Regions from separate parts of the Pseudoalteromonas sp. 1CM17D genome, predicted to be linked through region 1. Evidence: predicted binding sites of a transcription regulator. Region 1 holds the regulator's gene; each other region holds the start of a gene.

The links. Region 1 encodes sigma-54, which starts transcription at its own class of promoters, with help from an activator protein. Its sites were predicted from a motif close to GTTGGCACGNNNNTNGNNT; they were not measured.
Region 2: the regulator sigma-54 is predicted to act here: its motif matches at 4,923-4,941, upstream of flgJ (flagellar assembly peptidoglycan hydrolase FlgJ).
Region 3: the regulator sigma-54 is predicted to act here: its motif matches at 5,057-5,075, upstream of MSC25_RS03700 (PspA/IM30 family protein).

The regions. Positions count from the first base shown of each region.
Region 1 covers NZ_JALNTP010000008.1:45,492-53,450, reverse strand. The annotation lists gene MSC25_RS14240 (KpsF/GutQ family sugar-phosphate isomerase) at 1-14, shown strand, start outside; gene kdsC (3-deoxy-manno-octulosonate-8-phosphatase KdsC) at 15-566, shown strand; gene lptC (LPS export ABC transporter periplasmic protein LptC) at 563-1,117, shown strand; gene lptA (lipopolysaccharide transport periplasmic protein LptA) at 1,107-1,655, shown strand; gene lptB (LPS export ABC transporter ATP-binding protein) at 1,652-2,377, shown strand; gene MSC25_RS14215 (RNA polymerase factor sigma-54) at 2,447-3,946, shown strand; gene hpf (ribosome hibernation promoting factor) at 3,974-4,261, shown strand; gene MSC25_RS14205 (PTS sugar transporter subunit IIA) at 4,266-4,718, shown strand; gene rapZ (RNase adapter RapZ) at 4,738-5,583, shown strand; gene MSC25_RS14195 (HPr family phosphocarrier protein) at 5,624-5,896, shown strand; gene mgtE (magnesium transporter) at 6,156-7,514, shown strand; gene MSC25_RS14185 (zinc-dependent metalloprotease) at 7,561-7,959, opposite strand, start outside.
Region 2 covers NZ_JALNTP010000002.1:389,409-397,367, reverse strand. The annotation lists gene MSC25_RS05420 (flagellin) at 1-315, opposite strand, end outside; gene flgL (flagellar hook-associated protein FlgL) at 590-1,858, opposite strand; gene flgK (flagellar hook-associated protein FlgK) at 1,861-3,867, opposite strand; gene flgJ (flagellar assembly peptidoglycan hydrolase FlgJ) at 3,869-4,885, opposite strand; gene MSC25_RS05400 (flagellar basal body P-ring protein FlgI) at 5,021-6,115, opposite strand; gene flgH (flagellar basal body L-ring protein FlgH) at 6,127-6,810, opposite strand; gene flgG (flagellar basal-body rod protein FlgG) at 6,831-7,619, opposite strand; gene MSC25_RS05385 (flagellar basal body rod protein FlgF) at 7,641-7,959, opposite strand, start outside.
Region 3 covers NZ_JALNTP010000002.1:750-8,708, reverse strand. The annotation lists gene MSC25_RS03735 (SRPBCC family protein) at 1-529, shown strand, start outside; gene MSC25_RS03730 (TIGR03899 family protein) at 498-1,385, shown strand; gene MSC25_RS03725 (TIGR04219 family outer membrane beta-barrel protein) at 1,410-2,180, opposite strand; gene MSC25_RS03720 (DUF2333 family protein) at 2,184-3,170, opposite strand; gene MSC25_RS03715 (copper chaperone PCu(A)C) at 3,179-3,691, opposite strand; gene MSC25_RS03710 (hypothetical protein) at 3,771-4,097, opposite strand; gene MSC25_RS03705 (PspC domain-containing protein) at 4,107-4,313, opposite strand; gene MSC25_RS03700 (PspA/IM30 family protein) at 4,324-5,016, opposite strand; gene dusA (tRNA dihydrouridine(20/20a) synthase DusA) at 5,263-6,252, opposite strand; gene MSC25_RS03690 (MarC family protein) at 6,334-6,954, opposite strand; gene MSC25_RS03685 (transcriptional repressor) at 7,049-7,483, shown strand; gene MSC25_RS03680 (chemotaxis protein CheX) at 7,556-7,959, shown strand, end outside.

The DNA.
Region 1 (7,959 bases):
CAGGAGTATTATAAATGCAATTTGAAGATCTCTATCAACCGCTAAGCGATGATGCCAAAGCACGCGCCAAAAAAGTAAAACTACTCATATGCGATATTGATGGTGTATTTTCTGATGGCCGAATTTACCTCGGTAACCAAGGCGAAGAATTAAAAGCATTTAATACAAAAGATGGTTTTGGCATTAAAGCGCTGATCAATAGCGGTTTTGAAGTTGCGGCCATTACGGGGCGTCACTCAGAAATAGTGCAAACTCGCATGAGCAGCTTAACCGTGCAGCACATTTATCAAGGCCAAGAAGACAAACTTATTGCTTATCAAGAACTCAAAAACACTTTAAAGTTAACTGATGAACAAATAGCCTATATTGGTGACGATGGCCCTGACATGCCAGTAATGGAGCGCGTTGGCTTTGCCGTTGCAGTAAACGATGCACACCCACTAATTAAGCGCTTATCGCATTACACTACGCAAATGCCTGGCGGCTTTGGCGCCGTTAGAGAGCTCACAGACTTACTTATGCTAGAGAATGGCATAGCGCTTACAACACAAGGCACCAGTTCATGAATGCAGCACGCGTTATACTCAGTGCGTTATTCATCGGCTGTATGGTTTGGCTTTGGTACCCTTATTTTACCCAAACCAATGTAGCGCCAGAGCAAGAACCTGAAGTAATTGCAAAGCCCGATTACACCGCTATAGAGCTTAAGCAAACAGCTTATGACGAGCAAGGTAAAATAAGCCATAAAGTCACAGCGGCTAAAATGGAGCTGTACCAACAGCTTGGCTTTACATTTTTTGAAAAACCTATTTTTACTTTATATAACGAAAAGCAAACATGGCGAATAAATGCAGACGAAGCAACGCTTTACGAAGATAAACAACTTATTTTAGAAGGCAATGTGATTGCGAAAAATTTAGTTGATAACGCCATGATAGATAACATCAATGCCGATAACATCGAAGTCGACATTAAAGCGCAAACAATGCGCTCTGAGCAGCCAGTGGTTGTCACTGGGCCTAATTTAAAAATTGTCGGTAAAGGCCTTGAAGCCGATTTAAAAACCGAAGTAATAAAACTAATTAACCATACGCGAACAATATATTATGACCAATAAACTCACTAAAATACTTATTATCCCATCGCTAATGCTTGCATTTAGCGCCTCTGCTGCTGAGCCTGCTGCTCAACCGCCAGCAAATCAAATTTCTATTAGTGCAGACCGTCAAGAAGGCCAACTTAAAGAAAACGTAGGTATTTTTGAAAAGAACGTCGAAATTGTGCATGGTAATCGCAAAATTACAGCCGACCGACTTGAAGTACATAAACGTGAAGACTTAGGGGATAACAAACAACTCCTTATTGCCACTGGCAGCCCAGCCTACTTCGAAGAAAAACAAGACGATGGTACCGTAATGAGCGCCAGTGCAAACGAAGTACGTTACGACGTAGCAAAGCGCTTTTTAACGCTTGTTGGCGATGCTGAAGTCGCACAAGCCGGTCAAAAAATTAATGCTAAAAGTATTACCTACGATATGCAGCAGCAGCTTATTAGCGCAGAAAAAGACGAAAACTCCACGGATCGTGTCCACACAATTTTAGTGCCTGTTGAAGCAAAACTTAAAGAAAAAACAGGTAACGAAGGTCAACCATGAGCACCTTAAAAGCAGAACTATTAGCAAAAAGCTATAAAGGCCGCCAAGTTGTAAAAAATGTAGGCCTTGAGGTAGAAGCCGGCAGCATTGTTGGCTTATTGGGCCCTAATGGCGCAGGTAAAACCACCACCTTTTACATGATTGTAGGATTAGTACCTAGCGACAAAGGTAAAATTTCTATTGATGATAACGACATTACGTTATTACCTATGCACAGCCGCGCCCGCTTAGGCATTGGCTATTTGCCGCAAGAGTCATCAATATTTAGAAAGCTGACAGTTTATCAAAACTTAATGGCTATTTTAGAAACGCGTAAAGAGCTCAATAAAGCCGCGCGAGAAGAAACGCTTAACAACTTACTTGATGAATTTAGTATTCAGCATATTCGCGATAGCCAAGGTATGGCGCTTTCTGGTGGTGAACGCCGCCGTGTAGAAATTGCCAGAGCACTGGCAGCAAACCCTAAATTTATTTTATTGGATGAGCCTTTTGCTGGTGTTGATCCGATTTCAGTGTTAGATATAAAGAAAATAATAGAACATCTTAAAAACCGTGGCATTGGCGTATTAATTACCGATCACAATGTAAGAGAAACCCTTGATGTTTGTGAAAAAGCCTACATTGTTTCTCATGGGGAGCTAATTGCATCTGGCACCCCAGAACACGTATTAAATGACAAAACTGTACGCGATGTTTATTTAGGCGAGCAATTTAGGCTGTAACATTTAAGCCACACCTACAAGCATCTGCTAATATTAATTATAACAACATAAAAGGATTGTTAGAGATACATGAGGCAATCATTACAGCTGCGCATGGGCCAGCAACTTACAATGACTCCACAATTGCAACAAGCGATTCGCTTGCTGCAGCTCAGTACATTGGATCTCCAGCAAGAAATACAAGAAGCACTTGATAGCAACCCGCTATTAGAAGTAGAAGAGCAAGATTACACGGAAGAGTCGGCTGGAAAAAATGAACAAAAAGCAGATACGGATGATGTAACCGTAAGCGCATCGGCTGACGATACAACCAGCGAGTACGAGCAAGACAGTGGCGAAGCTTTAAATAAAGACACCGTTAGCGATGATATGGCAATGGATGTAACTTGGGATGAGTACATGAGCGCAGCCCCTGCGGCATCCTCAGGCCCAATGCCAGAAGATGAGTCTATTTATCAAGGTGCCTCTACTGAAACGCTACATGAGTATTTAATGTGGCAGCTTCAGCTTACTCCTTTTAGCCCCACTGATGAAGCCATTGCTATTGCCATTGTAGAAGCTGTAGATGACTCGGGTATTTTAACGCTAAGTTGCGAAGAAATTTTAGAAAGCTTTAACCAAGAAAACGATGACGAAGTTGAAGTTGAACTTGATGAAATAGAAGCCGTTTTAAAGCGTATTCAGTTATTTGACCCTGTAGGTATAGCCGCGCGCAGTTTACAAGAGTGCTTGTGTATTCAGCTAAACCAGTTTGATAAAGACACCCCTTTTATAGAACAAACTAAAATGATCTTAACCGATCACATTGATCTATTAGCGGCACGCGACTATCGTACATTAATGAAAAAGACTAAGCTTAAAGAAGACGAGCTTAAAGAGGTCATGACCCTAATACATACCCTCAACCCAAAACCTGCAGATACCATAGTAAGGGAAGAGTCGGAGTATGTAATACCAGATGTGTCGGTTAAAAAAATAAAAGGCCGCTGGGTGGTAGAGCTAAACCCAGATAGCATGCCAAAAATACGCGTAAATAGTCAGTACGCGGCTATGTCACGTACCGTAAAATCAAGTGGTGATAGCCAATTTATTCGCTCTCACTTACAAGAAGCTAAATGGTTTATAAAAAGCCTTGAAAGCAGAAACGACACGCTGCTCAAAGTAACAAACTGTATTGTAAAACAGCAACAAGCATTTTTTGAACATGGCCCAGAAGCCATGAAGCCAATGGTTTTAAACGATGTTGCTGAAATGGTAGAAATGCATGAATCGACAATTTCGCGTGTTACTACGCAAAAATATATGCATACGCCACGTGGTATTTTTGAGCTTAAGTATTTTTTCTCAAGCCACGTAAGCACTGAAAACGGCGGAGAGTGTTCATCAACCGCAATACGTGCCCTAATTAAAAAGCTAATTGCCGCGGAAAACTCAGCTAAACCATTGAGTGATAGTAAAATTGCGGATATATTGGCAGAGCAAGGAATTAAAGTAGCTAGACGCACAATAGCAAAATACCGTGAATCGCTAGCTATTCCACCGTCAAATCAGAGAAAGAGTTTGATATAAGACGTAAAAAACAAAGAGGAAATGCTTATGCAACTAAACCTAACTGGTCGTCACGTAGAAGTAACTGATTCACTTAGAGACTATGTAAATAATAAATTTGCAAAGCTAGAAAGGCACTCAGATCATATTAGCAATGTGCATGTCATTCTCGATGTAGAAAAACTCAACCAAAAAGCAGAAGCGACTATTCATGTAAGTGGCGCAGATTTATTTGCCTCAACAGAGCACCAAGATATGTATGCCGCTATAGACTCGTTGATTGACAAGCTCGATCGTCAAGTCATAAAACATAAAGAGAAGCTTGCTAGACACTAATATTATGAAATTAAGTACATTAGTATGCCAGGACTGCAGCAAAGCTGCGGTCCTTTTTAGTAGTAAAAAAAGAATTTTAGAGTTTATCAGTGAGCTTGCTCATGAAAAGCTCCCCTACTTACCACAACAAGATATTCTTAATGCGCTGGCAAGTAGAGAAAAGCTAGGCAGTACTGGCATTGGCCGGGGTATCGCCATTCCTCATGGCAGAATGGGTGGCGTAGAAGAGCCGCTGGCTTTAGTACTTGTTAGCGACACGCCTGTTAACTTTGATGCTATTGATAACTGCCCTGTTGATATTTTTGTTGCACTCATCGTACCAGATGGCGATAACCAACAGCACCTAAAGACTCTGGCAACCATAGCTGATAAACTGAGCAACAAAGAATTTTGTAAACAGCTGCGTAGTGCTAAAACCGATGCAGAGCTGTATCAAGTAATTGTTGATCAATCGTAGTAAATACTAAGGGCTATAAATGGAGTTAATTATCATAAGCGGCCGTTCTGGTTCAGGTAAGTCGGTTGCTTTACGCGTGGTTGAAGATTTAGGCTATTATTGCGTAGATAATATTCCGGTCAACTTACTGCCCTCTTTAGTGCGAAGTGTTTCAGATAACTATGACAAAATAGCCGTTAGTATAGATGTTCGTAATATCCCCAAAGAACAAGATGAATTTAACGATATTCTCGAGTACCTTCCTGACTTTGCTAAACCCACACTGTTTTATTTAGATAGTGATGATCAAACACTGATCAAACGTTTTTCAGAAACACGCAGATTACACCCTTTATCCATCGATTCACTGCCGCTTGATTTAGCAATAAAAAAAGAAAAAGAACTGCTTGATGTACTCGTAACACGCGCTGACTTTATGCTAGATACCACCGATTTAAGTGTGCACCAATTAGCAGAGTCAATTCGCGAAAAAATACTGGGTAAAAAAGATAAGCAACTTATTGTAACATTTGAATCGTTTGGCTTTAAACACGGCATACCTAAAGAAGCTGATTATGTTTTTGATGCTCGCTTTTTGCCAAACCCCCACTGGGAGCCTGAACTCAAACCGCTTACGGGCCTTGATCAACCAGTAAAAGATTTTTTGGCAAATCACAGCATAGTGCAAAAATTCACTTGGCAAATTCAAACCTTTGTACAAACTTGGCTGCCACACTTAGAGCGCAATAACCGTAGTTACCTCACTATTGCAATTGGCTGTACTGGTGGTCAACATCGCTCGGTTTATTTAGCGCAAGCCATTGGTGAGAGCTTTGCTATGACGCATCCGAATGTCAAAATTCGTCATCGTGAGCAAGAAAAGTAACCTTAAAATAATAACCTGTTCAGTTTAGGTATAGTAATTTATGCGCTGTGAAGACACATTTTTAATAAAAAATAAATTAGGCTTACACGCCAGAGCGGCAACGGTCCTTGCGCAATTAGCTGTGCAGTTTGATGCTAAAATCACCTTACACCAAGATGATAAAGAAGCCGCAGGCGACAGCGTATTAGCTTTAATGCTACTTGAAAGCAGTAAAGGTAAAGAAGTTAAAGTAGTCTGTGAAGGCCCTGATTCAGAGCAAGCTTTGCATGCGGTTGGGCAATTAATTGCACAACGATTTAACGAGCAAGAATAATTTAAAGCACCATAGCCTTATAAGTTAAAGACTTATCTGGCCAAATTATAAAGATTTAGTAAATTAGGGTATTCCGACTCGCCTAATTTAGTGCTTTAATTTAGGATAATAAAGCCATGCCCCTGCTAAATTTGGTTACTTAATTTTAAACACTAATTTAGTCCCAGCATTGGGTTTAGCACAAAAAATAAAGAAAATAACAGTGGGCAACTCCACTTACTAAACACCTTTCCATTACACAAAAATATTTAGGATGCCAATGCCAGAAGCGTTTGAACAAGACTATCCACTACAGCAACTAAAACAAGTGACTAAATCACTTAATAGTGGGCAATTTGTTCAAGTAAGACGCATGCTAGCAAAAACAGCACCTTGTGATACAGCACTGCTGCTTGAATCCTCTCCGCATAAAATTAGACGCATGCTTTGGCAACTGGTTGACCCAGATGTGCAAGGGGATGTGCTAGAAGAGCTCTCTGAAGATGTACGTTTAGGTATCATTGCACAAATGGAACCTGAGCATATTGCCGCGGCCACTGAAGATATGGGCCACGATGATTTGGGTGAAGTCCTACGTAGCCTACCTGACACCGTGTACAAAGATGTGGTTAGCGCTATGGATACGCAAGACCGCGAACGCGCTACACAGGCTTTATCTTACCAAGAGCGCTCTGCAGGCGCGCTAATGAACACCGATACGGTGACCATTCGCCCAGACGTTACACTTGATGTTGTGCTGCGTTATATTAGGCTACGCGGTGAGCTGCCAGAGGGCACCGATGATTTATACGTTGTTGATAAACATAACTGTTTTTTAGGTGCATTATCACTTAGTACACTGTTAACTAATCCGCCTGAAAAAATTGTTCAAGATTTAATGGATGAAGACTGTGAGTCTATCCCTATTTCGATGGATGAAAGTGAAGTTGCTCAGTTGTTTGAGCGCCATAACTGGATATCGGCCCCTGTAGTCGATGATAACGCCCACCTGCTTGGACGTGTCACCATTGATGATATTGTTGATGTTATTCGTGAAGATGCAGAGCACAGCTTATTAAGCCTTGCCGGTCTTGATGATGAAGAAGACACCTTTGCACCTGTTTTAAAAAGCTCAAAAAAACGCTCAGTATGGCTTGGCGTTAACTTACTCACAGCCTTAGCTGCCGCCTTTGTGGCCAGCTTTTTTGAAAGCACCTTAGATATATTACCTATTTTAGCTGTACTCAATGGCATTGTGCCCTCAATGGGTGGTGTAGCAGGTAGCCAATCTTTAACTCTGGTTATTCGCGGTATTGCCGTGGGCCATATTAACCAAACTAACCAACGATTTTTAATGGCTAAAGAGCTGGCGATAGGCGCATTAAACGGGGTTCTTTGGTCAATACTTATAGCCAGTGTAATTGCGCTTTGGCAATGGGATTTTATGCTTGGCGGCGTGCTCGCATTTGCAATGTTTATGAACCTTGTAGTGGCTGGTGTTGCTGGCGCATGTATTCCTATTTTATTGAAAAAAATGAATATAGACCCTGCACTTGCCGGTAGTGTTGTACTTACAACAGTAACTGATATTGTCGGTATTTTTGCCTTTTTAGGCACCGCAACGTGGCTACTTATTTAGCAACCTGAGCTCAGGTTAAGTAGCCACTACACACTAAAACATATAATTAAATTGGTGAGCCCGGTGGCATTGGTAAACCACTAAAGTTTTCAGGCCACTTACCTACTTTTAAAAACTGTTTTATTTGCTCTGCTAAATACTGTTTAAACGCGCTTTCTCCTACACTGGTATTACTTAACATTGAGTTTTGATTGTACTCTTTGCTTAATTTTACCAAGTAGAAACGTAACTGCGCCTGCACCTCTGGGCTTACCTTGTCGCTAGTGACTAAATCAGCCATATTTTTTGCAGTTAAAAATTGCACCCGCTGGGTGATTTTGCCTTTCATTGTATTAGGTGATGACACATTAAACACCTGGCTGTAAAGCTGCTCTAACAACTCATCTAAGCTGTAAAAATTAGAATTACGTACTTGTTGTTGAGCTAAACGATTTAAACGCTGTGG
Region 2 (7,959 bases), on a different contig from region 1:
AGAATTAGAGCCATTAGCCGATTGCAAGGCTAATTCACGCATGCGCTGTAGGATATTAGTTGACTCCTGCATCGCGCCTTCAGCGGTTTGCGCCATTGAAATACCATCATTGGCATTACGTTGAGCAACTGACAAACCATTTATTTGTGAGGTTAAGCGGTTTGATATTTGTAAGCCTGCGGCATCATCTTTAGCGCTATTGATACGCATACCTGATGACAAACGCTCCATTGACGTTGCTAGGCCTTCGCCAGATTTTGATAAGTTACGTTGTGCGTTTAGTGACGACACATTAGTATTTACTGTTAATGCCATTTTACCATCTCCTAGGTTTAAACAGAGTGTGGTTCAACACGTTTTAACAGGAACCACTATTAGATAATTTCTAATTATTAGAAAAGCATTTAGCGTGCCAACTTTCACGTTAATATAACCACTTGTTTTTAAAGTTTTTTTATAAAATATTATACATTAATACTTAAGTTATCTGTTTAGCTGGAGGGATGACAAATTATTGCCGCTATTTTGAGGGAGGTTTTTGCCGCTTTGTATTAACTAAAGCGGCAAGGTATTTCTGCTTATAATCTGTTTATAAGTAATCAAATAAAGAAAGGTTTGTTAAACGGCCAAACGTGGCTTGTGACGCTTGCAGTGCGGTTTCTTGTTTAGTGAGTTCACTAATGGCTTCTGCCATGTCTACCTCTACTAAATCAGAAAGGTTACTTTTGTTTTGAATGTCTTGCGCAAGATTTGAGTCACTCACGCTTTCAACCGCATTCATCCGCCCGCCTAAGCTCGCTTGCGTATACACAACTTGCTCACTTGCATTTTGAAGCTGTACTACACCATCGGCTAATACTTGCTGAAAATCATCGTTTTCAAGTGTGCCATCATTTAACCCCGTAATGAGCGATTGTAATGTATTAAGCACGTTTTCTTTGTGCGGCTTTTCGAGGGTAAAATCAAGCTGGCCTGGTGCTGCGCCTTCAAATTCGATTTTCATGCCTGCAAAATCGATTGGCTCATCCGTTACCTCACCTACTTGTGCGGGGCTCAACGACACACCGTCGCGCAAAATTTCATAAGTATCAGGGTCGTTGGCGGTAGCGCCTGGTGTTATTACCACATTATACGTGTTCGCTGTTGCCGCTGCGGTTGGATCAGCGTTGTAATTATCTTGGTGGAAACGGTCGAACTCTGTTTGGCCATCTACATAAACCGTGCCTGCTGTAATATTATTTGCAGGCGTAGTTACCGGGATCGCAGCTTGATTATCAGTAACATCAAGTCGTGCGTCGCTTTTCTCAAACGTATCAAAACCGTTATCGCTAGATTTAATACTTACCCCTTCAGCAATGGTTATAACATGCTGGCCTTGATCTCCATTATAAGTATATTCACCCGTAGTAGAGTCAAACTGGTATGGTTGAGTGCTATCTTGGTAGCCTGAAAAAATAAACTTACCGTCTTCTGAGCGGGTATTCATTAAATTGACGAGTGTTTTTTGTATTTCACTCAGCTCAGCAGCGATAGACTCTAAATCATCTTGAGTATAAGCACCATTGCCCGCTTGAATAGCCAGCTCTTGGGCTTGCTGAATATTAGTATTTATACTTTGTAAGATAGTTTCTTCAGTTTCAAGGCGGCCATTTAATTGGTCAATATTTTTAGCATGCTGCTCATTTGTTTGTATTTTATTTGAGTAAAGCATCCCTTGCGAAATAGCAGCAGGTGCTTCTGAGGTAGTTAAATACTTCTGCCCTGTTGTTACTTGCTCTTGCGCATTAGCAACACTTTGTTGGCTATCGAGTATTTTATTAATGTTGTTTTGGTACATTAAGTTATTTGATAAACGCATAATTACCTCGCTGCACTTAATAAGGTGTCAAAAATTTCTTGAGCTGCAGCCAACACTTGAGCTGATGCTGAATATGATTGCTGAAAACGCAGTAAATTGGCAGCCTCTTCATCTAGGTTTACACCTGAGAGCGACTCATACCACGCTTCTGATTGCTCTGCTAACGCATCAAATGCGCTGGCACTGGTAATGGCTTGGCCAGTGACTACGCCAATATCGCTCACTAACCCTGAATAGGCTTGATTAAACGTTTCGTGATTGTCGGCAGTGGCTGTTGTCACTACATTTTTACGTACTAACTCACCATTTTGTAAATCAGCGAGTTTTAAACCATTACGGTTATCGTCAAAGCCCCCTTCGTTAAATTCAAGGGTAAAGGTGTCCCCGGTAGCTGGCGTGCCTTCAATGTCAAAATCAAAGCCATAGTTGCTATAAGGTGCACCAGCCTGAGCCAGTATACCCTCTGCCGGTGGCGTTATAGTAAAGGTTGTGGTGCCATTTGCATCTGTAATTTGGTATTCATTTGCAGCGCCTGTTTTAACTAACGTTATATCACCATTGGCTAAACTAGGGGCGGTAGTAAAGCCACCCGATGTAACGCTTGTTACTTCTCCAGCTGAAATAGTAGCAGTGCCTACATTATCTATGCTGTTAGCTGTACGAATAGGCGATGCCAGAGCTAAGTCTTCACCGCGGCTTGTCGCAAGGGAAATACTGGTTGCCGCCTCAGAGTTAAGTTTAATTTGAAACTGATCACCTGTATTACCAGTACCGGCTACATCAATTTGTAAACCAAACGACTCCCCACTCGTAATATCATCTGAGTCGATAACACCAGATGGCGGTATCGTCGCTAAAGAGGCGCTGCCTATCGGCTCCCCTTTATTATCTATAGGCTGAATGCTAACTTCATTTGCATTAGCGGTATAAGTAACAATAAAGTCGCTGGCAGGCAGTTCACTGCTTTTACCGGCCTCAAGCGTGGCAGTTATACTGGCGCCGCCGGTATTAGCTTGGTATGCATAAGCACCCACGGTAGGTATATTAAATATATCACCGCCTAGCTCGCCGTTAGCATCCATACCCAATTTATTTTGCTCGTTGAACGCATCTGCAATGGCCAATCCCATTTGGCCAATTTGATTTTGTGCAGGCACGAGTATGTCGTCTCTAAAAGCCAACAAGCCGCCAATTTTGCCTTTTAATTTAGTTGCATCTATTTCTAGCGTCACAGCTTTGCCGCCATTAACGTCAAGCGTCAATTCTTTAAAATTAGGATCGGGGTCACCCGACAGTGAAAACAAGTTAAATGTACCGTTTTCCATAACTAAAGATTCACCGCTGCCCATAAAGACGAGTTTTTCGCCATTAGGGCCATCAAGTGTTTCTATATCAACAAGCTCTGATAATTCACGAATCGCTAAGTCGCGCTGGTTATAAATAGAGCTTGCGCTTGATGCGTTATTTGTGCCATTTACGACTGCAATTTCTTGGTTTAACGTATTTATATTTTGGATAAGTGAGTTGGCTTCTTCAGAGAAAATCTCAAGCTGCTCATTCACTATACCTTGTTGCTCAAGCACGATACCCGAAAGCCTATCCATTTGATCAACTAAGCTTTGCGCATCGGTCATTACTAATGAACGAGCAACCGACGAAGAGGGCTGATTAAGCGCCTCTTGCACGTTATTAAATAATGAATTTATGCCCGTTGATAAGTTATTAGACTCTTCTGAAAAAATAGTATCAACACGGTTGGCTTCTGTTACAAATTGATCAAAAAACGATTTATTTGACGTATCGCGGTTTAACTGCGACTGGGCAAACTCGTTCAATAATCTGTATGTTTCGCCGCGTCCTACTTGGTTATCTACCATCGTGGTAAATTCAGTGCGCTCACGTACGTAGCCTTCTGTATTTACATTGGTGATGTTTTTACTGGTCGTTTGCAACAGCTCAGAGCTTGAACGCACCCCAGCACTGGCAATATTTAATAAACTAAACGACATATTACTTCACTCCTTGGGTAAACGCGCTTGTTGCAATATTTTTAAGCTCACTACTATTTAGCACTTTTTTTATTTTGCTCGCGTAATTAGGGTCCGTTGCATAGCCTGCTTTTTGTAGCGAATCTAAAAATTCGTTTGGCTGTGCTGTTTTTTGTAATGCTTCTTCGTAGCGTGGGTTTTGCGTTAAAAAATCGACAAAGTCGTTCACGCTTTCTTTTATAGAATCGTAAGCTCTAAAACTTGCTTGTTTTTTAACAGGGGTACCTTGCTCAAATTCAAGCGTTACTTTACTTGCTTTATCGCCTTCCCAGCTTTTATCTGATTTAATATTGAACAGGTTATTTGAGCTATTCCCGTCGCTTTTATTAATAATATGCTTACCCCAACCAGTCTCAAGTGCCGCTTGGGCCACCATTACTGCAGGGTTTAAACCAATTTTTTCGGCCGCTGTTTTAGCATGCTCCCACACTGCACTAACAAACTCTTCAGCATTATTAAACGACGACTGCTGTGTAGGCTGTGTTGTGGTTTTAGTTTGTGTTGCCGCACTGCTGACTGCTGAGTCATCTTTATTTGCTTGCTTTACACTGTGCACCTTTTCGTGCGGCAGTTCAGAGCCTGCGCGTTTATCACTGATAAAGTCGTTAGTAGTTCTTAATACGGAGCCAGGCATAAAGTTCTCAGCCTCTGGTGAGAGCTGCTGAACAATTAAATCAGCCAAACCTAAAGACCCATTTGATGAAAGCTCAGAAGAGAGCTGCTGATCGTGCATTTCTTCAAAAAACTTTACGCCGCTAGAGTTAAACGGACTGTCTTCATCTTCAAATGCTTCGTTGGCTTTACGCATCCCTTTTAGAAGCATTTGGGTAAAAATAGCTTCAAATTGTGCCGCTGCTTTTTTTAGCGCCGCTTTAGAGGCATCAGTAGATGCATCACCGCTGTTTAAAGCGTCTTGACGTAAAGTATTAAGATTACTTAAATCAAAAAAGTTTTGCTTATCGAGGTGATTTGTTTCCATCAGCTTTTTGACACAAAAATGAATAATGCTTTAAGAAATGCAAAAATTGAGCCAAAGAAAGGTAAACAGTAAAAAGCTTAAGTACCTTTTGAGTACTTAAGCTTTATTTGGAAGGGTAAACATTCTTAAAAATAATTAAATAACAACAAGCTGTCCGTTAATTGCACCCGCTTCTTTAAGCGCTTCTAAAATAGCCATTAGGTCTCCAGGTGCTGCGCCTACTTCATTTATAGCACGCACTAAGTCATCTAAGCTAACGCCGGGGTTAAATACAAACGCACGAGAATCATCTTGATTAACGTCAATAATACTTTGCTGTGTAACAACGGTTTCGCCTTCTGCTAATGGATTAGGCTGCGTTACATTTTGCTGTTCAGCAATTGTGACTGTTAGGCCGCCATGGGTTATTGCCGCAGGCTGTAGCTTCACATTTTTGCCAATGACAATCGTTCCCGTACGTGAATTAACAATAATTTTGGCTGAAGTGTCAGCAGGCTTAAACTCTAGGTTTTCAAGCGTTGATAAATAAGACACTCGTTGCGATGCATCACGTGGCGCAATAACGCGTACTGAGGCAGCGTCAATAGCTTGTGCACTATTAGGGCCTACCAAGTTGTTAATTGTTGCTTCTAAACGTTTTGCCGTTGTAAAGTCTGGGCGGTTTAGGTTAAAAGTAATGTAGTCGCCTTGCATAAAAGGGCTTTTAACTTCGCGTTCAACAGTCGCTCCGTTAGGTACGCGGCCAACTGTCGGGGTGTTAATGACCACTTTACTGCCATCTAGCCCTTGTGCTCCTAAACCACCCACAATTAGGCTACCTTGTGCTATAGCGTATACGTTTCCATCCACCCCTTTTAAAAAAGTTTGGAGCAAGGTGCCGCCACGTAAACTGCCTGCACTGCCAATAGAAGATACCGTAATATCAATTGTTTGACCCGGCTTTCTAAACGGCGGAAGCTCAGCATGGACTGCCACTGCTGCTACGTTTTTAATTTTAGGGCTTTGTGTTGAAGGCAGCGTAATACCAAAACTGTTCAGCATGCCTCTAAAGCTTTGTTGCGTATAAGAGTTTTGCTCCCCAGTACCAGGTAGCCCCACCACTAAACCATAGCCAACCAATTGGTTAGCACGTACGCCTTCAACCATAGAGACATCTTTTATACGCTCGGCGCTGGCAGAAAATTGCCAGCCTAGCAGTATGATCAAAATAAACGCTTTAATGCTATTCATACTACTATCCTCTAAAACGGAAATAACGAGCTACTAAAGAAACGTGTTAACCACCCTGGGCTTTGCGCTTCTTGTGTTTGTCCTTTACCTGAATATTGAATTCGGGCATTAGCTATTCTATTCGACTCAACCGTGTTATCGGCGCTTACATCTTGCGGACGTACAAGCCCTTCGAGCCTAATAAACTCTTCGCCGGTGTTAAGTGTTAGCCATTTTTCACCACGAATAACTAAGTTACCATTGGGTAAAACACGCATAACATTCACCGAGATATCGCCCACTAAGCTGTTTGACTGATTTGATTTAGAGTCACCGGTAAATGATGAGTCACTACTAATGCCAAACTGAATACTGTCGCCACCTATATTGACTGGTAAACCACCTAACCCAATAACGGGGTCTAGGCTGGCTTCGGTTTCTTTATCGGTTTCGGTTTTAGCGGCTTTTGTAGCTTGTGTTGACTCTTCAAGCTTAACGGTAATTATATCGCCGGTTCTAAGTGCTTTTTTGTCTGAATACAAATCATTAAATGTATTGGTGTTAAACAACGAGCCCGTTGCAACAACAGGCTCTGCTACAGGCTCTGGGTACATGGGTGCGTAGTAGGGATCATCTTGAACCACTTCACTATTTTGCGTAGAAACACAGCCACTTAAAAATAAGGTGCCTGCTGCAAATAAAATAACATTACGCATAACTATCCCCTTGTGCACGGTTATAACTGTTGATTGATGTAGCTCATCATTTCGTCAACGGCCGAGATTACTTTTGAGTTCATTTCGTAAACACGTTGAGTTTCGATAAGGTTAACCAATTCTTCCGTTACATTAACGTTTGATGTTTCAAGCGAGCCTTGAATAATAGTTCCTAAGCCTTCTACGCCTGGATTACCTTGAACAGGCGCCCCACTAACAGCGGTTTCGGTGTAAAGGTTTTGACCAATTGGCTCAAGACCCGATGGATTAATAAAGTCACTTATTGTTAGCTGGCCAATCACCACGTTATCGGCTTGCCCTGCAACGCGTACAGATACTTCACCATCTTGAGAAACTGTAATTGATTGCGCATCATCGGGAACATTCATTTCGGGCTGAACAACAAAACCTGCACCTGAGGTAACAATGCGGCCGTCTTCATCGGTAGTAAATTGCCCATTACGCGAATACGCAATATTGCCATCGGGTTGCAGCACTTCAAAAAAACCTTCGCCTGAAATCATCCAATCGAGTGAGTTTTCGGTGGTGAGCATATTACCTTGCGTAAACTCTTTTTGGTTAGCAACCACTTTTGCACCCGCACCTAGCATTAGGCCAGATGGCAGCTCGGTATCTTGTGAAGAGCGCCCGCCAGGCTGGTTGATGTTTTGATACAGTAAATCTTCAAAAATAGCGCGGCTTTTTTTGTAACCTACGGTACTGGCATTCGCCAAGTTATTTGAAATAACTGAAATATCAGTTTGTTGAGCGTCTAGCCCTGTTTTACTTATCCACAATGCAGGATTCATAAGTATGCCCTCATTTTAAAGTTAAACTATGCGCATCAACTGATCTTGACGTTCGTCAATCTCTTCAGCTGTTTTCATTAGTTTTACTTGTAACTCAAATTGACGTTGGTGGTTGATCATATCGACCATTTCGTGAACTGGATTAACGTTAGACATTTCCAGTGCACCACTTAACACTTTTACATTTGTAGAGGTATCGACGGTTTGCCCTGGTACAGGTCTAAATAAACCATCGTTGCCTTTTTCAAGCTCTCTGCTGTTTCCTTCAACAACGCGCAGCGTGTCTACTTCTTCTAAAAAATTTGCAGGCGCGCCTTGAGGGCGAACCTGTATGGCACCA
Region 3 (7,959 bases), on a different contig from region 1:
AGTGGCTATTTTGATTGGTTTAACCCTGCCGCAAAATTACAGCGTAAATAAAAACATACAAATAAATGCCAATGTAGCGACCGTTAAATCGCTGGTGTCTGACTTTAGCCTTTGGCATACATGGTCACCTTGGGGCAAAGTAGATCCTTCTATCACTTTTACTTTAGGCGAACCTAGTCGAGGTATAGGCGCGCATCAATCGTGGCAAAGTGACTGGGGGTATGGAGAAATGACCATTACTTCGCTTTCACAAAATAAAATGACCTTTAATGCACTTTTAAAAAATGAGCATATTATTGAAGGTGAAATTACATTTACCGAAGTAGAAGGTGTGGTAAATGTAACGTGTAATATTAATGGCCAAACCAATACCCCGCTAATTTCGGGTTATCTATCAATTTTTAGTGAGTATGTATTAAGCAATACAGTGTCACTTGGCTTAAATAACTTGCAAACAGTAGCGCAATTACGCGACCAAAAAACACAGCTGGATAACGATGACAGTAAAATCAGCCCAAGCGAGAATTAACCTCGCCAATATAATTGAGTCTTTACTTGGCTACCCCGTAAAAAAAATAACCACAAATACTGGGCAACCAAGTACAGATCAAAGTTACAGCTCTAAAGGCGATCTAAACCCGCTTTATCACATAAATAGCGATAACCCTATTTTAGCGCGCGCCCAAAAGCGCCAAGATTTACTGCTTATAAAACAGCAGCAAAATATAGAAACCATTTTAGCTAAAGCAATGGGATTTTGCCCCGATGTGGCAAGTAATAAGCAACCAGATGCCGACTGGATAGAACGCTTTATTGCCCTATGTGAAGACACCTCAAATGAATCGATGCAAACACTGTGGGCTAAAATTTTAACTGGCGAGACCCTCAACCCCGGTACATTTTCTATAAAAAGCTTACAAACACTCAAGCATATGACCCAACGCGAAGCTGATGCATTACAAAAGTGTGTATCGCTGAGTAGCTACAACGCAAAAGACGACAGCCACTTTATTTTATTAGGGTTTTATAAAAAGCCTTCGCTTTTCGACTTACTACGAAAAGGCAATAAGGTATCGCTTAATTTAGGAAAAACGGGGATCAGCTTTCCTGATATTTTAACGCTAATGGATCTTAATTTACTCTACAGAAAAGAAATAGAATCGGCGGTATTAAAGGCTGGCCAAGAACTCACCCTGTCGTTTTTATCGCAAAAAGTGACGTTAAAAGCTAAAAGCAGTGACTTAGTATTAAGCTATTACAAGTTTACCCAAACTGGCGATGAGCTTTCTAAGCTTATAAATTACCCTGTAAATAAGGTGTATAAGCAATTAATTAATAATGCACTGGAGGGAGAATTTGATTTAACGTGGCATGTTAATAAATAACACACCACGCTGTAAGCTCACTAATTAAAAGTGAACTTGAATACCCGCAAATGGGCCTGATGCGTCAATATCGGTATTAATATCATCAACATCATCTAGCTCTAACGTCATTGAGCGGTAACCCGCTTTAATAGCTACATCTACCGCTAGGTTATCAATAAGTTCATACGCTACACCTACTTGGTAGTCTTGTACTTTACTATCGTCGATAGCCAAAAAGCTGCCTTCAAAAAACACGCTTAAACCCGTAAATGGTAAGCCTGCTTCAGCACGACCATAAGCAAGTGGAACAAAGCCCGAAAAATCTTTAGTCTCAGAGAAGTTAGTGCCACCTTGTTGAGTGGTACCAGTTACAACAATGTCACCGTCAAACTGCTTTGCGTTTAAACCTAAATCAATTGAAATTAAATCGTTATCAAAAATTTCGTAATAAAGAATGTAATCAATGTGAGTTAAATCACTTAATGTATTTGCTGTTGTACCAACCACGTAATCTGAGCCATTAAAGCTAAACGTATCAGTAAGGGTTGCTGAGCCATTAAGTTCAAGCTCAGTGTATTTAAGCTTTAGGTTAGGAACTAATGGCACTGGGTGCTCTAGTGCCGCGTAGTAGCTAATAAAGGTTTCGTCTTCAAAATTAAAATCTTGTGGTGCGTTATCTTTGTAAGAAAACTGACCGTCGTTATCTGACTGCCAGCCATCAACACCTACATATAAACCTAATAGAGTGTCTGCCTGTGCTGCAGGGGCTAAACATGCCATTGAAAGGGCAGCTGCTAAACAATACTTTTTCATTTTTTATCCTTGAGCTAGTAGTTCGCTAAGTTCGATTAAAGCCGCATTGGCTCTTGAAATATAATTTGCCATAACTAAAGAATGATTTGCCACAAAGCCAAAACCATTCCCGTTTAATATAATTGGGCTCCACACGGTTTCTTGTGTTGCCTCAAGCTCACGTATAATTTGCTGTAAGCTTACACGCGCATTTTTCTTTTCTAATACATCAGCAAAGTCATACTCAACTGCTTGTAAAAAGTGTAATAACGCCCACGTTGCACCGCGCGACTCGTAAAACACGTCGTCTATTTCCCACCACGACGTTCTTACTTGTTGCTGAAGTGGTGTATAGGTCGCTTGCGTGTTTGAAGAATTACCAGCTAAATCGGTATTTACTTTGTCTTGGCCAACACTTGCACTTAAACGCTGACTTAAACTGCCTAAACGCTTTTCGGCTTCTTTTAACCAGCTACGAAGATTATCTGCACGTGAATAAAATTGGCTATCGCGCTCATGCTCGTTAGCAATTTGTGAGCGGTATACAAGAAGGTAGTCTATTCCCTTTTGGTACTCTCCCTCGGCACTTGGCCATGCCCATGCTTCAGAGCTAATATTAAATTGCGGCTGCGCTTTTTTAAGGGCTTCATGTTCGGTAGATTGCGACTGTGAACGGCTAAAATCTTTACGCATTGATAGCGCTAAATCACGCACCATTTCAAGCGCGCCATATTCCCACGCAGGCATGTCATCCATTATCACACTTGGCGGCATCACATCGTTTGATAAATATCCACCTTGCTTATCAAGTAATGTGCTAGCAACGGTAATAAGCGTTGAGGTGGTTGTATAGCCTGTTACCATTTTTTCGTTGCGTGCTTGCGCGGTTTCTTTTGCATTAGTTACTACGTTAAAACGTGCCGGCTCAATGCTCCAATAAACTGCAATAGCGTAAAAAATAATAAGTAGTACCACCAAGGCACCAGCTATTTTTCCTTTATGTTGCGACATTTATCCTCCTAGTGATGAGCGTGTTGTTTTTTAGATGGCTTTGAATGCGCAGCTTGCGCTTCAAGCGAAACCACTTGAGCATTAGTAAACAAGCGGTTACCGTCACTAAAATATAGCGTGAGTTTACGTTCTTGCCCTACTTTTAGTGGCTCTTGTGGATCAAATACCATTAAATGGTAACCACCAGGCTCAAAGCTTAGGCTTTCATGGCCCTTAATAGTAACGGCTTTAACCTGTTGCATTTTCATCATGCCATTGACATGTTTGTGCTCATGTATTTCTACACGGCCTAAACCTTCGATGGTTGCTTTAGTTAATTTAGCAACACCACCACCGTGGTTAGAAATTGTTAAATAGCCAACACTCGACTTACTACCAGGCAAAAACGCCCTTACTTGTGCATGGCTTACTTCAAGCTTAGCTTCGTCTGTATCGTGGCTGTGCCCAGCATGTGCAGCAACCGATGACGAAAACACATTAATCATTAACGCCGAGGCCATAAAAAAGCACTGCTTCATCATCGCTTTATTCCTTGTGAAAGCATAAAATTTCACTTTAAATTTAACATAGTTAACTAATAATAGTCAGTTAAATTAAGGCTTAAGAGGTTACTTTTTTGTTATCGAGCACCAACCAGCACAGTACAGCTACAAATAATAATGGCCAGGCTATCATCACTGAACCAAATAACAGTGCCAAAATGGTGCCAACCAGCGCGACAATCCCTGCGCCTATTAATCCCATAGTCACTAATGCCATTACGGCTACCACTGCAATAATAGCGACTAATACGCCAGCCAGCTCCAGTCCTACCCAGCTCATATCTGCAATCCACAGTGGAAACTGCCATGAATCAAAATGTATTAGCGACACAGTATCAGTAAAAAGTAACACATATACGACAACACATATTGCTAAGGTTTTCATATCCCTCTCCTAATACGCACGCTCTTCAAGGCAGCAGTGAGCAATCAAATAACCAAGCGCTACTGCAAACGGAAAACTTATAAATAATAAAATTGTTACTAAGCGTGTTGACCACACTGGAAAATCAAGGCGACGCGCTAACCCACTGCATACGCCCGATATTTTTTTATTCAGTGAATCTTTGTACCAACCACGCTGTGTTTTAAAGTTATTCATACTCTACTCCTTAAGCGCTTCGCGCAGTTGTATTGGTATTACTTTGCTTAACACTGGCTTTCAAACGAGCCAGCTCTGCATCTATTTTTTCATTTTTAACTAAAGACTCAATTTGCTCAGCGGTTGATTGCGCTGTATTTGTAAGTTCATAAGCATCAACCTGTGCTTCTATGCCTTCCACTTTTTGCTCTATCATTTCAAAGCGAGACAAAGCATTTGCGACGTTGTCGCTGTGTAATTGCATGTTCACTTTTTCACGTGCGGCAACAATATCGTGGCGTTTTATTAATTGAGCTTGTTTGCTTTTAGCTTGCGCCATTTTTTGCTGTAAACGCTCACAATCTGCCGTAATTTTCTCTATCGACTCTTTTAGAATATTTAGCTGAGTGTTTTTTGCTGCAATTTGCTCATCTACTCGCTGTTTTTCTACTAACGCAGACTTGGCTAAATCGTCACGGTTTTTAGCAACTGCCAGCTCAGCTTTTGTTTGCCACGAAATTAAATCTTTTTGTTTTTGTGCAATTTGGCGTTTAAGCGTTTTTTCTTCGCACAGTAAGGCTGCGGCTGTGCTTCTACATTCGTTAAGCGCTTCTTGCATTTCACTTAGCATAAGGTTGAGGAGTTTTTCTGGGTCTTCTGCTTTATCCAGCATGGCAGCAATATTGGATTGGATAACATCATTTACGCGATTAAATATACTCATTGTTTTGTCCTGTTGTTTTTAATTGATAACAACAACAGGATTCCAAGAGTTATGCCAAGTAACAAAAAGTTATTTATAAACATTTGAATTCAATTAGTTAGACAGCTAATAAGTTATTTTAAACTGACTAAAAACTGAATGCTAATAAGCGAAAATCACTAACTTATTTATCTTTTGACTAAATTTTAGTTATAAAAAAAACCACTTTATAAAGTGGTTTTTTTATAACTGTTCAGCGCTTTAGTATTACTCAGGCACAAAACTTAATGCTTTATCCATTACCGACAAATCAGCCTGTTTACCGTGACCATTTTCTGAAAGGTGACGTCTAAATCCGCGCGCCCCTGGCTGCCCCTGAAAAATCCCCAGCATATGGCGTGCTATATGCCAAAAGTTAGCACCTAAACGCATTTCTTCTTCTATGTAATCATACATAGCGCGCACCACATCGTGACGAGTCTGAGTATTAGCCACCTCTCCGTAAATCTTTTCATCCACCTCATTAAGCATAAATGGATTACTATATGCTTCGCGACCAATCATAACGCCGTCAATATGCGCTAAATGCGCTAGGCTTTCTTCAATTGTTTTAACACCGCCATTAATGCTTAAATCGAGCTGTGGGTAGTCTTTTTTTAATTGGTAAACGCGTGGGTAATCAAGAGGCGGTACTTCACGATTTTCTTTAGGGCTTAAACCATTTAACCACGCTTTACGGGCATGAATAATAAAGTCATCACAGCCAACTTTATGGCTGGCTTCAATTAATGCGCATAAAAATTCATACGAGTCTTGCTCATCAATACCGATGCGTGTTTTTACCGTAACAGGAATACTAACTTCGCTTTTCATTGCCGCTACACACTGTGCAACCAGCTCAGGCTCGGCCATTAGACATGCACCAAAACGCCCGTTTTGTACTCTATCTGAAGGGCAGCCTACATTTAAGTTAATCTCATCGTAGCCACGCTCACCGGCAAGCTTTGCACACTTTGCTAGCGCCTCGGGATCAGACCCCCCCAGCTGCAAAGCAACCGGCCCCTCGTGCTGATTAAAGTGTAGGTAATCGCCGCGACCAAATAAAATCGCCCCCGTGGTGATCATCTCAGTGTATAAAACAGCATGCTTACTCATCTTACGATGAAAAGTGCGACAATGACGATCAGTCCAATCAAGCATGGGTGCAACAGAAAAACGTCTGTTTAACGTTGGATTATCTAATGTGCGTTTTTGCAATGTAAAAGCCTCGGGGATTATAAGTAAATGCGCCCATAAAAAGGCGCTGTATTTTACACAAAAGCCTAATCAGCATCAATGTTAGCTGTATATTTGTAAACCAAAATAATGCGCGATACCGTTGAGTATATTTGTAACTGCCACAGAGCTTAAAATTAACCCCATGATTCTACTTATAATACTTGCGCCACTGTCGCCTATTAATTTATGCACATGATTTGCGAGTAACAACAGCACAAGCACAACAACTAATACAACCAACATCATCGACGATGTAGTAACTTGCTCAACCCACGTGTATTCTTCGTTACGGGTCATCAGTACTGCGCCAAGCATGGCGCCTGGGCTTGCTATAGAGGGAATGGCTAGCGGAAAAATAGCGGTTTCTGTGCTGTCGCGCACACTTTTAATCTCAGACTCGGGCTTACTTTCACCAAAAATCATTGAAAGCGCAAAAATAAGCAGGACTATGCCCCCAGCTATTTGAAACGCCGACAGCGGTATTTCAATTGCATTTAATAGCTGCTCACCGGCAATAACAAAAAAGAGTAAAACCACAGCGGATACACCCACGGCTTTAAAAACAACTTTTCGTTTAAACTTTTCATCTTCCCCACGTGTCACAGCAATAAATACAGGCACTGTACCTATAGGGTCTATCACCGCAAAAAAGAAAATAAATATAGCTACCAGTTCATGCATTAATGGGGTTCCTAGATAAAAAGTGTTTAATAAAAACGCTGCAAGTACAACACAGTATGTTAGTATATCACGGTAGCGTAAGGATAAGAGAATGATGAATATAGAATCACTCGTAAGTAAAGCAAAACAAGTTTGTGACAACCGTGGTGCGCGTTTTACGCCTATCCGCGAAAAAGTATTTCGCCTATTAGCTAGCGCCCAAGGCGGCGTTGGGGCGTACGATTTACTTGAGCAATTAAAAGTAACAGAAACAGGCGCAAAACCTGCAACAATTTACCGTGCGCTAGACTTTTTATCAGAGCTGGGCTTTATTCACAAAATAGAAAGCACCAATGCATTTATGCTTTGCCATCACTTTGATCATATTCATCCTGTGCAGCTATTAATTTGTGACAGTTGTGGCTTTGTAAAAGAGCTGCACTCTACGGTTATTTCTCACGAGCTAAACAACTTAGCAGCAGAAAGCGGCTTTGTTGTATCAGGGCAAACTATTGAAGCACACGGTAAGTGTGAGTCTTGTAGAAGCTAAACCCAAAGTTTGTTTTAAAGCTATACTCATATTTAGATAGCCACTTTAGCACCAATTTTAAGAGTACCTAACATGAATGTTGAGTTCATTAATCCATTTTTATCTTCTTTGATCAATGTGTTATCTACAATGGCACAAACCGAGTTAAAACCAGGTAAGCCGCGTATAAAAACAGACGAAGTCGCCTGTGGCGATGTATCTGGTTTAATTGGCATGGTGGGCGCGCAAACTCGTGGCTCATTTTCAATTACCTTTGATGAAAACTTAGCTCTGACCATCATGGAACGCATGCTTGGTGAGCGCCCTGACAACATAGACGATGAAGTAACTGATATGGTTGGGGAAATTACTAATATGGTTACCGGTGGAGCTAAAAACTTACTCGGCGAAAAAGGCTATGACTTTGATATGGCTACGCCAATTGTAGTTGCAGGTAAAGGCCACACCATCACACATAAAAGTAAGGGCAAAAAAAT